DNA from 4 places in the Chryseobacterium sp. IT-36CA2 genome. Region 2 is predicted to be linked to each of the others. Evidence: riboswitches for the same ligand, from Rfam matches in the RefSeq annotation. Region 2 holds a riboswitch; each other region holds the start of a gene.
The links. Region 2 has a riboswitch for cobalamin ahead of metE (5-methyltetrahydropteroyltriglutamate--homocysteine S-methyltransferase). Riboswitches for the same ligand answer to the same signal wherever they lie in the genome.
Positions count from the first base shown of each region.

Region 1: another riboswitch for cobalamin. It lies ahead of ACM6F9_RS12180 (TonB-dependent receptor plug domain-containing protein); the one in region 2 lies ahead of metE (5-methyltetrahydropteroyltriglutamate--homocysteine S-methyltransferase).
Region 3: another riboswitch for cobalamin. It lies ahead of prpB (methylisocitrate lyase); the one in region 2 lies ahead of metE (5-methyltetrahydropteroyltriglutamate--homocysteine S-methyltransferase).
Region 4: another riboswitch for cobalamin. It lies ahead of ACM6F9_RS04780 (TonB-dependent receptor plug domain-containing protein); the one in region 2 lies ahead of metE (5-methyltetrahydropteroyltriglutamate--homocysteine S-methyltransferase).

Region 1 is NZ_CATKPG010000021.1:138,398-141,532, reverse strand. It holds gene ACM6F9_RS12190 (cytochrome-c peroxidase) at 1-437, shown strand, start outside; gene ACM6F9_RS12185 (transporter) at 450-1,397, shown strand; cobalamin riboswitch at 1,490-1,674, shown strand; gene ACM6F9_RS12180 (TonB-dependent receptor plug domain-containing protein) at 1,783-3,135, shown strand, end outside.
Region 2 is NZ_CATKPG010000022.1:400,028-403,162, reverse strand. It holds gene metE (5-methyltetrahydropteroyltriglutamate--homocysteine S-methyltransferase) at 1-1,692, opposite strand, end outside; cobalamin riboswitch at 1,867-2,053, opposite strand; gene ACM6F9_RS16580 (Lrp/AsnC family transcriptional regulator) at 2,249-2,710, shown strand; gene ACM6F9_RS16575 (hypothetical protein) at 2,797-3,135, opposite strand, start outside.
Region 3 is NZ_CATKPG010000023.1:430,471-433,605, forward strand. It holds tRNA gene ACM6F9_RS18890 (tRNA-Ser) at 52-136, shown strand; tRNA gene ACM6F9_RS18895 (tRNA-Pro) at 151-225, shown strand; tRNA gene ACM6F9_RS18900 (tRNA-Arg) at 258-331, shown strand; gene ACM6F9_RS18905 (hypothetical protein) at 429-995, opposite strand; cobalamin riboswitch at 1,245-1,438, shown strand; gene prpB (methylisocitrate lyase) at 1,883-2,791, shown strand; gene prpC (2-methylcitrate synthase) at 2,778-3,135, shown strand, end outside.
Region 4 is NZ_CATKPG010000011.1:869,474-872,608, reverse strand. It holds gene ACM6F9_RS04780 (TonB-dependent receptor plug domain-containing protein) at 1-1,579, opposite strand, end outside; cobalamin riboswitch at 1,611-1,789, opposite strand; gene ACM6F9_RS04775 (T9SS type A sorting domain-containing protein) at 1,926-3,135, opposite strand, start outside.

The DNA of each region.
Region 1 (3,135 bases), on a different contig from region 2:
GAAAAGAACAATTGACTTCAACAGAATCTCAGGGAATGACTTTGTTTGGACAGAAATGTGCCTCCTGTCATAGCGGAGAATTGTTTACGGATGAGAGCTTCAGAAATACGGGAATGTATTACAATACGGAATTCAAAGATGCCGGACGTTACAGGGTTTCCCTTAATCAGGTTGATTGGATGAAATTCCGTGTTCCAAGTTTGCGAAACATAGAATATACAGCACCTTATATGCATGACGGAAGGTTTTACACATTAGACGCTGTGCTCAATTTCTATTCGGATCAGGTAGAAGATAATACCAATCTTGATCCTCAGCTGAAGCAGAATGGCCATACGGGAATTGCCATGAACAGCCAGGAAAAACAGTCGATTATTGCATTCTTGAAAACCCTGTCTGATAAAAGTTTTATATCCAATCCAAAATTTGCAGAATAATTTATAGAAAACATGAAGAAGATTATAGTGATACTAAGTTTGATGGTATTTAGCCTGAACCAGGCAAATGTAGTTAGAGACAGCATGTATATTGCTCAGAACAGCTTTAGCAAATTCGATTTTGATGATGATTGTGATGCCTGTGGCTGTGCGGCAGGAAACGGATCTTCTGGCTTTGAATCTTTACTGAATCCACAGTTTGTAGGAATCAAATACTTTGCCCAGCATTATAAAGCCAAAGAAAATTTATTTGTAAAAGACCTTACACAGGATCAGTATTTTAATACGTTGCAGCTTTGGGGGAAGATTCCATTGACCAAAAAACTGAGTGTTTACGCAAGTTTACCATTCCATTTCCATGAAAAGAAAACTATGCAGGGAGATATCAAAATCAATGGAATAGGGGATTTGAACCTGATGGGAATTTACCAACTGATGAGTTCTAAAGATAATTTTCACCACTTGAGCGGAGGTTTGGGAGTGAAAATACCGCTGGGGAAATTTGATGAAAAAGGAGTATCGGGTGTTAATCCTAGTTTTCAGCTGGGAACCGGAAGCTGGGATTACCAAGCTGCTTTGAATTATAAATTTCAGAAAAATAAAGTGGCCATATTGGTTAATACAGACTATACGATCAAAACTGAAAATAAGAAAAACTATCGTTTCGGAAACCAGTGGAACTATGCTGCAACAGGATTTTATCAGGTTGCAGGAAATGAAAAATCCATTTTTTCTGTAAAAACGGGAGTTCAGGGAGAAGTTTATGCTCAGAACAAACAGTTTGATGAAGCCCTTCCCAATACAGCTGGAAGTGCTTTGTACGGGAAATTGGGATTTGAAGCTTCTTATAAAAAGCTCAGTTTGGGAAGTGAGATCATGCTTCCTATGTACACGCATCTGGCGGGAGGAGATATTGAAGCCAAATCGAGATTCAGTATTTTTCTGAATATTGGAATTTAAAGGCAAACCCCTTATAAAATTAGGTTAAAGCTCCTTCGGGAGCTTTAATTGTTTATGAATCATGATTTTAATTGGGGATTAGGAATAATTATTTATCTTTGCCGAAATTTGGTGAGCCCTAAAAAGCTCTTAAAAGGGAATCCGGTGAAAATCCGGAACAGACCCGCTGCTGTAAGCTCCGCACCAAAGTTTTTGAAGAATATATCCACTGTTTTTAATGGGAAGGATTTCAAAAATGGAGTAAGTCAGAAGACCTGCCAGAAAATAATCGTTTGACGCTTTCGTGGAATAAAGCTTAGGACATCAATGATTCTGTGCAGTGACAGCTGTGCTTTGTCGTTGTATTCTTACATCCATTAGCGTCTTCATGATACTAAATGAGCTAATGGCGGCAAAACTAACTACTTCGGCAATTCAAAAAGCTGTTTTCATCATACTGGTGATCACATCCCAACTTTTGTCTTCTCAAACTAAGAAAAAAGACAGTTTACAGGAAGAGACCATTAAAGGAATCAATCTTTATAAAAAGAATTTTAAAGAAATCCTTCCTGCACAAACCTTACAGGGCGAGCAGCTGGAAAGACTGAACAGTCAATCTGTTGCAGATGCTTTACGATATTTTTCAGGAGTCCAGATCAAAGACTATGGAGGATTGGGTGGCTTGAAAACCATTAATATCCGAAGTATGGGAAGCCAGCATGTAGGTGTTTTCTATGATGGAATTCAATTGGGGAATGCTCAAAACGGATTGGTAGATTTAGGGAGATATTCTTTGGATGATCTGGAAGAAATATCATTATATAACGGTCAGAAAAGTGAAATCTTCCAGCCGGCGAAAGACTTCGGGTCTTCGGGATCTATTTATTTACAGCCTAAAACTCCGGTATTTAAAGGAAATAGAAAAACGAATCTTGTAATAAGAGCAAAAAGTGCTTCTATTGATCTTTTCAATCCGTCATTCCGATTAGAACAGAAGATTTCAGACAGGATTTCTGCCAGCTTCAGTGGAGAATTTATGCAGAGTGACGGAATTTACAGATTTCGATATGCAAAGAAATACCCAGACGGGCAGCAGGCTTATGATACCATTGCGAAGAGACAGGATTCAGACATCAAAGCAAAGCGTTTTGAAACTTCTTTAAATGGAACTTTAAATAACGGAAGCTGGAATATCAGAGGATACGGATATATTTCAGACCGCGGAATGCCGGCGCCAATTGTCAACGGGCGTTTTGGAGGAAGAGGAGCGAGACTTTCCGATGAGAATTATTTTGTACAGGCCAATCTGAGAAAGAAACTGTTCCCGAAATTTGAAACACAACTGAAAGCAAAATTCGCTTACGATTATACCCATTTCATGGATACGGTTCGCTCGCAGTCTATTATTCGCACCGATAATACCTATATTCAAAGAGAGCTTTATCTTTCCTCGTCCAATATCTATTCTATTACGCCCAATTGGGATGTCAGTCTGAGTGGGGATTTTCAGTATAATAATCTGGACGCCAATCTCGATAATTTTTCTTATCCTACCCGTTACACAACATTGGTAGCATTGGCAACAACCTATCAATGGAACAGGTTCAAAATTCTGGGAAGCCTTTTAGGAACTTTTACATTTGAAGAAGTAAGAAAAAACAAAAGACCGGGAGATGCCAGAGAGTGGACTCCTGCTGTATTTATGAGCTATCAGCCGGAGATAATCCCAGAGCTTACTCTAAGGGCTTTTTATAAAAGA
Region 2 (3,135 bases):
TGTCAGCATTCCTTTTACCCATTTTTCAGTCTGGGATTGTGCATATTGAGACCAATAAACCGTCATAGGAGTCGGGCGGGAAACATCACCAAAGATCACAGGAGGTTTTACACAACGGCTTCCATAGCTTTGTACCCATCCGTTTTTAGTGAAAACAAATCCTTCCAGCTGTTCTCCGAAGTATTCTACCATGTCATTACGCTCAAATTCCCCGTGAACCAATACATCAATTCCGATGTCTTCCTGCCAACGGATTGTTCTCTGAGTTTCCTCTTTCAGTAAAGTATCATATTGTTCTGCGGTAAGCTCTCCTTTTTTGAATTGTGCTCTCCAGCTTCTTACCTCTGTTGTCTGCGGGAATGATCCAATGGTTGTGGTTGGGAATAAAGGAAGCTGCAATACTTCCTGCTGTTCTTCTTTACGAATTTTGAAGGTATTTATTCTCTGAGCATCTTTTTCGGTAACAGCATTGGCTCTTTGCTTCACCTGATCATTATGAATAAGAGAAGAGGTTCTTCTGCTTTCAATTGATTTTTTATTTTCTTCGAATGCTTCAAGAATCTGTTCATTTTCTGTTCCTGCTGCCAGTTCCTTAAGGGTAACCACTTCCGCCACTTTTTGTTTGGCAAAAGCCAGCCAGTTTTTGATTTCAGGATTAAGACTGGTTTCAAAATCCAGATCACACGGTGAATGAAGCAATGAACATGATGGTGCGATGAAAATTCTTTCAGATCCTAATTTCTCAACTGCTTTTCTGATGAAAGACAGCGATTTTTCATAATTATTTTTCCAGATATTTCTGCCGTCAATTACCCCTAATGAAAGACTTAAGCTTTCCGGAATAACATTCAGTATATCATCCAGCTGTTCAGGATTTCTTACCAGATCAATATGTAGTGTGTTCACCGGAAGTGAAACAGCAAGCGATGCATTATCCTTTAATCCGTCAAAATAAGTGGCAACAATAAATTTCAGTTTCGGGAAACGTTTTCTTATTTCAGTATATACAGAAAGATAAATTTCTTTTGCTTTTTCAGTTAAATCCAATGCCAGAAAAGGTTCATCAAACTGAATCCATTCAGCACCCTGATCCTGAAGCTTGGTTAAAATTTCTGTGTATACTGGAAGAAGATTTCCGGCAAGATCTAACTTATCAAATCCTTCTTCTTTTTCCTTTCCTAAAAGAAGATAAGAAACCAATCCGATAATGACAGGTTTTGCATTGATTCCAGCTTGTTTTGCCCCAGCAAATTCATTGAAAATTTTGTCTGAGCTTAATTTAAACTGCTGGTTTTTATAAAATTCCGGAACGATGTAATGATAATTGGTATCAAACCATTTGGTCATTTCCATTGCTGTGATATCCAATCCATCTTTCTGATATCCTCTTGCCATGGCAAAATAAAGATCCAGTTCAGAATTGTTCTTCTTAAGCACAACTTCATGATAGCGTGTAGGGATTGCTCCAACCACAAGGCTCATATCTAATACCTGATCATAATATGAAAAATCATTACACGGAATAAGGTCTATTCCGGCTTCTTTCTGAATATTCCAGTTTTGGTTACAGATATTTCTTCCGGTATTCAGAAGTTCTTCCAGAAGGATTTTACCTGACCAATACTGCTCGCAGGCTTTTTTGAGTTCTCTTTTGCTACCAATACGCGGATAGCCCAGAATGTGAGTTTGCATTTTTTAAAACTTTTTAATTAAACTTATTGGAAAAGTCCTTTAAAATGCTTCTTCATGTTTTTGCGGAAGAAATTTCAGGAAAGTAGTGACATAGCAGGCAATGTATTTCCACTCGATAGAAAATACATATCTGATATATCATCTGTATGACCCAAAAGCTTCAGACCGCGAAAGCATTGTCAATTCAGTAAAGGCAGGTCTCCTGACTTGTAACAGTTTCCGTCATCCTTCCCGCTTTTGGCAGTGGATATACAAGGACAGAAACTTTTGGTGTGTTACTTACAGTTGCGCGACAGCTCGTGATTCTCACACGATTCCCTATTAATCTACCTTAAGTAAAACCTTTCCTGTTTGATGAAGTATCTATAAAGAACTGTACTTTTACCTTTAACAACTGTCATCAGTAAAAGTTTTTAATTTTGTGTAAAATTAGCAATACAGAATAAAAGCACAATCAATAAGAAATAATTAAGCAAATTAAACTTTTAAAAATTCAAATAAAAGCATATAATTCTTTACATTTGACTGTTTTAATCATTTAAAAGAATAATATTCTGTGGAACAACTCGATAATAAGGATTTACAGCTGCTCAGGCTGCTCCAGAAAAATGCCAAATTGACCGTTAAAGAACTGGCAAAGGAAGTGAACCTCTCTACTTCACCTGTTTTTGAAAGGGTGAAAAGGCTGGAACAAGATGGTTTTGTTAAAAGATATGCTGCAGTTCTTGATGCTGAAAAACTGAACCGGGGATTTACTGTTTTCTGTCAGATCAAATTGAAAATTCACGACAGATCTGTGGGTTATGATTTTGTAAAAGAAATTTTAGAAATTGAAGAAGTGGCTGAGTGCTATAATATTTCCGGAGATTTTGACTTCCTGCTGAAAGTTCAGGTAAGAGATATGAAACATTACCAGGATTTTGTATTTAATAAACTGGGATCCGTAGATTCCATCGGAAGTACTCATAGTACTTTTGTCATGGCTGAAGTGAAAAACAATCATGGATTAACGATATAGATTTCTCTTATAATCCAACCACTCTATACATAAAAAAATCCGTCATTATTTGACGGATTTTTTATTATTTTGAAATTTTCCAGCGATTAATTGGCTGCCGGATCAATAAGTACTGTTGTTAAACCCAATGATTTCAACAGGTTTTTGTTGTCAAAAAGTAACGTTGCATAATGTTTTCCTTTCTTAAAAACCAGTTTTGAACCTCCTGGAAATTCACTGTCTGCTCCCAGCTTCTGTGTTTTTGCATGGTATTTACTGAATCTGTTTTTACTATCCTGCAATGTACTTTTATTCAGAATAAGACCAAAAGGAAGTCCTTCTACCACTAAAGATTTATTATCTGAAGTAGTGAAAAACATCTCATTAACAGTATTATCTTTTTCCAGACTGCAATATAGTTCTAAACCGGTCTTCATGGGCCATTT
Region 3 (3,135 bases), on a different contig from region 2:
ATATTTGCACTCGCAATAACGGAACAACGATCATTAAAAAATAAACAAAAAGGAGGGTTGCCAGAGTGGTTAATGGAGCAGTTTGCTAAACTGTCGACGCGAAAGTGTCGCAAGGGTTCGAATCCCTTACCCTCCGCTCATTTATATACTCGGGGCGTAGCGTAGTCCGGTCATCGCGCCTGGTTTGGGACCAGGAGGTCGCAGGTTCGAATCCTGCCGCCCCGACTGTTTTAGTAGTTTTCTCAAAACTACTCAATGGGTGCGTAGCTCAGCTGGATAGAGCATCTGCCTTCTAAGCAGACGGTCAAAGGTTCGAATCCTTTCGCGCTCACTTAAAGACTTACTATTTTTAGTAAGTCTTTTTTGTTTTTCATGGTTTTCATTGATCAAAAATAAAAATCTTAAACAGAGAAACTATTAATACAAGATTAATTATCTGTAAAGTATTGCCCAAACCATTGATCAAAACTTTCTTTATATTGAGCCTGAGCATTTTTAATCAGTAAGTCAGGTTCTTCAATTTGATTTAAACCATAATCTCCTTTCATCCACGTCAAGTATTTGTTTAAATCTTCACTCTCTTCATAATCGTCTTCCTCTTTATAAAAATAAGCCTCATCGAAATCTACTGAAATTTCAGTGTCAAAAGTGAGTAAATGTAAAAGCTGTACAATATTTTCAGCAACAATATGAACACCTCCTTCATCTCCAAAAACTACAACAGGCATTTTATGTAAAGGCTGATCCGTTCCATTATTCCAGATGGCATAGAATGAACCGGAACCATTGGCCTGAGCAAAAGGCAGCATGCTATTCAAAAAATTTTCGTCATCACTCCAGCTTTTCAATCCAGACTTACTATCGATTAAAACACCAAAACCTTGTGAATAGTTTTCAAACGAGGAAACAGTATTCTGGAAATAGATCAGTTTTTCCAGCTCTACCGGAATGTCACTCAAACCCAAGTTTTGTTTAAATTCTACAATGTCTACCATGATCAATTATATATGATTAATAAAATTTATAAAATGAAAGAAGAACAGTAAATTTATTAACTATCTTTAATTTTCCGGTTATCTTTTATATTAATTTAACAACACAATTCATCCCTTTCTCTTCTAAAATACACATCACAACTTACGCATTTTCAATAGATTACATTAAAAAAAACTATTGATTACATAAAATATCTTTTCCGTTATTATAAAATACTTATATTTACCACCAAGGAGTTCTTAAAACCTTCTTTATCAACCGAAACTGGTTACACTTAGCTGTGTATTAAAAGGGAATCGTGTGCAAATCACGAACTGTCGCGCAACTGTAAGTAACAAACAAAAAGTTTTTATCCATTGATATCCACTGTATATCTTTCATACGGGAAGGATGATAAAAACCGTTACAAGTCAGGAGACCTGCCTATTTCGTATTGACGATGCTTTCGCGATTTGAAGCTTACAGTCAGGTATGATGCGATATGGATATAGTGCGATAACTTTTTTATCAAACTGTGTTATTTTTTTGAGATGAATATGAGTGTACATTAGGTGCTTCTCATGATTTTTTAGCTCATTCGTATCCCCCTTTCCGTAATTTTTCTTTTTTCATAAAGCACCGCGAAGTTTACAGAGAACTTTTTATTGAATTTAATCAATGTAAAAAGTGATGGTGTACCAAAGCAATCTTAATTATTCGTGGAGTCACAACAGGTTTATTTTACAGACCCGGACAATCAGAATTTTTCAAAATTCTCAACATCTGCACGACTGTATGCTTTCTCAATTCATTTACCTCCTTTTCTTTTTTACTCAAAAGCTAAGTCTTAACAGATTTTCTGTTTCTTCACTAACAAACAAATTTCAACTCAACAATACATATTAAAATGATCAAAAATGAAAACTGGAAGTCCCCCGGCTTAAAATTCCGGGAGGCCATGGAAAAAGAAAATCCCCTCCAGATTGTAGGAGCCATCAATGCAAACCATGCATTATTGGCGCAGCAGGCTGGTTTTAATGCTATTTATCTTTCAGGAGGAGGTGTTGCTGCAGGGTCTTTAGGAATTCCTGATTTAGGAATCACTACTCTGGATGATGTACTCATCGATGTTCAGCGTATTACTAATATTTGTGATCTACCCCTTTTGGTAGATATTGATACAGGATTTGGGCCTTCTGCCTTTAATGTTGCCCGAACTATAAAATCATTAATTAAAGCAGGAGCAGCAGCCATTCACATTGAAGATCAGGTGGGTGCAAAACGCTGCGGACACCGTCCCGGCAAAGAAATCGTAAGCAAAGAAGAGATGGTAGACCGACTTAAAGCCGCTGCAGATGCCCGCACCGATGAAAATTTTGTGATTGGAGCAAGAACAGATGCTTTTGCGAATGAAGGTCTGGAAAAAACATTAGAAAGAGCCATTGCTTATAAAGAAGCTGGTGCAGATTTCATTTTTGCCGAAGCCGTGCCTGATTTAAGCTTTTATCAAAAATTTGTTGATGCTACTGGGATCCCTGTACTGGCTAATATCACAGAATTTGGGATGATCAAAATGTACACTGTAGAAGAATTAAAAAATGCTGGCGTAGGGCTCGTCCTCTACCCTCTTTCTGCCTTCAGAGCAGCCAATAAAGCAGCACAGAATGTATACCAGCATATCCGTAAAGACGGGACGCAAGCTAATGTGCTGGATACAATGCAGACAAGAGAAGAACTCTATCAAAGTATTGGATACCACGATTATGAACAAAAATTAGATAACCTTTTTAAACAAAATACTCATGTCAACGAATAGCGAACCAACATTTAAACCTAAAAAAAGTGTAGCTCTTTCCGGAGTAACAGCAGGTAATACCGCTCTTTGCAGTGTAGGAAAAAGTGGAAATGATCTTCATTACAGAGGTTATGATATTTTGGATCTTGCAGAGAGAGCACAATTCGAAGAAGTAGCTTACCTGCTTATCTATGGTCAGCTGCCTACTGAAGCTCAATTAAAAAATTATAAAGCAAAATTAAAATCCCTGAGAGGACTTCCCCACTCTGTAAGAAATATTTTAAAAAGTATTCCGGCAGCGGCGCATCCAATGGATGTTATGCGTTCTATGGTTTCAGCAATTGGAAGTATCCAGCCTGAAAAAG
Region 4 (3,135 bases), on a different contig from region 2:
CATAATCTACATTTACATTTCCTCTGTGCATAGGAACGTAAGGTCTTTGCATCTTTGTTTCTTTGTCAATAGATTTTGCATAATAGTATCCTGCATTCGCGCGGATTTTATGATTGCCCAGCTGTTTGCTGAAAGACAGTTGAGATTCCAGTCCGTAAGATTCAGATTTATTGACATTGAATGCCTGCCAGTAGCCCAAAGCAGTTGGAAGCCATACAATAAGATCGGTCACATTCATATAATAAGGAGACAAAGTAAGTCTGAAATCCCCTACTTTGAATTCATTTGTCATATCTACCTGAGTAGAAGTTTCCGGTCTTAAATCTTTATTTCCTCCCGGTTCATAATAAATATCATTGAAGGACGGATATCTGAAGTTTTTTGACACATTCACACTTACATCATACCATTTTGCAGCACTCCATTTTCCGGAGAATGAATACATCAACGGTGAGTTTACATCTTCCACAAAATCTTTCTTGAATCCACCTTCAAAACGAAGGTCTTTCGTCGCAAAATACCTCAACAATCCTGATATTGAGCCCACATTTCTGCTGACACTGGCTATTCCGCTTTGGTATCCTTCTCCTTTATTGATCTGAAATTCTCCGATAATATTAAAATTCCATTTTGAATTCAGGAAATAATTGAAATCATTTTTAAAAATATAATTCTTCCCTGTTCCGCCACTGGATTTAGGCAGATTTAATGAACCGAAATACTGAAAATTCTCCTCTGTATAAGCCGCTTTAAGGGAATTGCTGAACTTTGCTTTGTTCCAGTCCCAGGAAAGAAGACTTCTTACACTTTGCGTTTTATATTTCGTTTTTGTTCCCGTTTCCTCATACACAGGATAATGCTGTGAAGAATCAAAAAACTGGCTCTGCCACGAAATTTTATGATCATTCGTTATTTTATAGGATGCTCCTACATTGAATGTTGTATTGTAATAATTTCCGTTTCTGTTGATGTAATTCAGATCACTTACCTTATAATTATTTTCACTTACAGAATAATTTCCGGAAGCTTTAAAACTGAACTTATCATTGCTGTAAGAACCTTTTATAAAATTATTATAGGTATTAAAAGAAGCGACTTCTGAAAATAAGGAACCATGGAACCCTTTATTAAAATCAAGGGTATTATTCAGGTGGATACTTCCTCCGATAGCACCACTTCCGTATATTACACTTCCTCCGCCGGCTTTTATTCCGATCTGATCGTAGCCAAACAAAGCAATATTATTGATATCTCCCTGTCCCAAAAAGTTGGAATTGATATTAATTCCGTTCCATACAAAAGCGGTCTGCTGTGCGGTAGTTCCTCTGAAAGATGGTGAAGAAACAGCACCACGGCCATTTTCTTTGATAAAAACCTGCGACTGAAATCTCAGGAGTTCGGAAAGGTTACTGGAGTTTTTCTCAGCATCTTCTGCCGAAATTGTTTTTACAGGATGAAAAAGCTTCACCCTATTCATCTGGTTGTCGAAGACATAAATAGTATCTATGGCTTTCTCTTGTCCAAAAAGAAAACAGCCATATGATGAAAAAAGCAGTACTAAAGATCTTTTTATATCCATACTTTTTTACTTTTCCTCCGAAAGCAATATGTTTTTTAATTATAATTCTGGCAGGTCTCCTGACTTTCGCATTCTGCTCCTTCCCGTTTTAAGACAGTGGCTTTTTGCAGAAACTTTTGTTGCGATTTACAGTTGCGGGGACAGTCCGGGAGTTACACCCGATTCCCTTTTCATTCCAAAATACTGGAAACCAAAATTTTTGCAAAGATAGTTTTTTATATGTATTCGCCAAAAAACCACCCTACGCTTAAAAAAACCTATCTTTTTAATTCAGTAAATAAAAAAGAACAGCCGCTTTCAATATTGAAAACGGCCATTCATCCCACTACTTTACTATTTATATATGTTATTTTTTTATAAACTTATAGCTTTCCTGTTTTCCTTCCTTCAAAGAATATCTAAGAATATAGTCTCCTTTTGACAAGGATGAAACATCAATCTGCCCTTCAACAGTATTGAATGTTTTCACCCTTTGTCCAACCAAATTATAAATTTCAGCTTTCTCTATTCTTCCTTTTCCTTTAAAATAAAGCATATCAGCTGTCGGATTAGGATAAATACCTATGCTGTTTTTCTCTTTTACAGTATCGTTCACTGATAAAAACGCTGTAATATCCAGATAGAAAGCGATCATCTGCCCTGAAGCATTCGTCCCTGTTCCGGCAATTTTCTTTCCGTCCTGTGAAATGGCCAAAGGAAGTCCCATCGTTACTCCATTGGTTGCAATTCCTAAGGATACGGCATAATCATTCAGATTGATCCTTCCGGTAGATGAAGTCCAGATAAAGCCTTCTCCCGACATAGGAGGTGCTCCAAATGCTCTGTAAAATCCAATTACCACTTTCCCATCAGCCGAAATCCCTGTTGCCCCTCCTTTGAAACTGAATGAGGCATTAGGATGTGTTATATAAGTAAGTCCGCTTACAGCATTCCATACATAGGGATTAGGGTTTGCTGACCCTATAATGGTATTCCCGTCTGCAGAAATTCCACCTGCTTCGCCTACATTATTTCCGTTATTATCAGTAATAAAGCTTTCTACCCCATCCTGCCATTTTGCACCGCTTCTGGTACCTGTTGGTTCATCCTGCCACCCAACAATCACCGTTCCCGCTGCATTGATGGCATTGGCTCTTGAGCTGCGTCCAGGAACCATACTTCCCAAATCTACCATTCCGTTTGCCTCATCCCATTTTACAGCGTGTGCATTTGCTGCGGTAAGAAAACCCAGACCTACAATGGTATTTCCGTTTGTAGTCATTCCCCAGGTAGAGCTTACACTTCCGTCCCATCCGGTGGGAACAAGCCCTCCTCTGTTTACCCAGGTAGAACTCGCTACATCATAAGTTGATATTTCATTGAATCCCGTGGCCGCATTGGTAATGGAAGACGAGATTTTAGTTCCGTCATTGGAAACAATAGTTCTTCCCGCAGCCGGATATCCGTTTGATATTGAACCTATCTGTACAAGTCCCCCGGCAGTATCCCATTTGTAGACTCCTCCGGCACTTGTATGCATACTTACCACTCCATTATCCGAAACTGCTCCTACATTA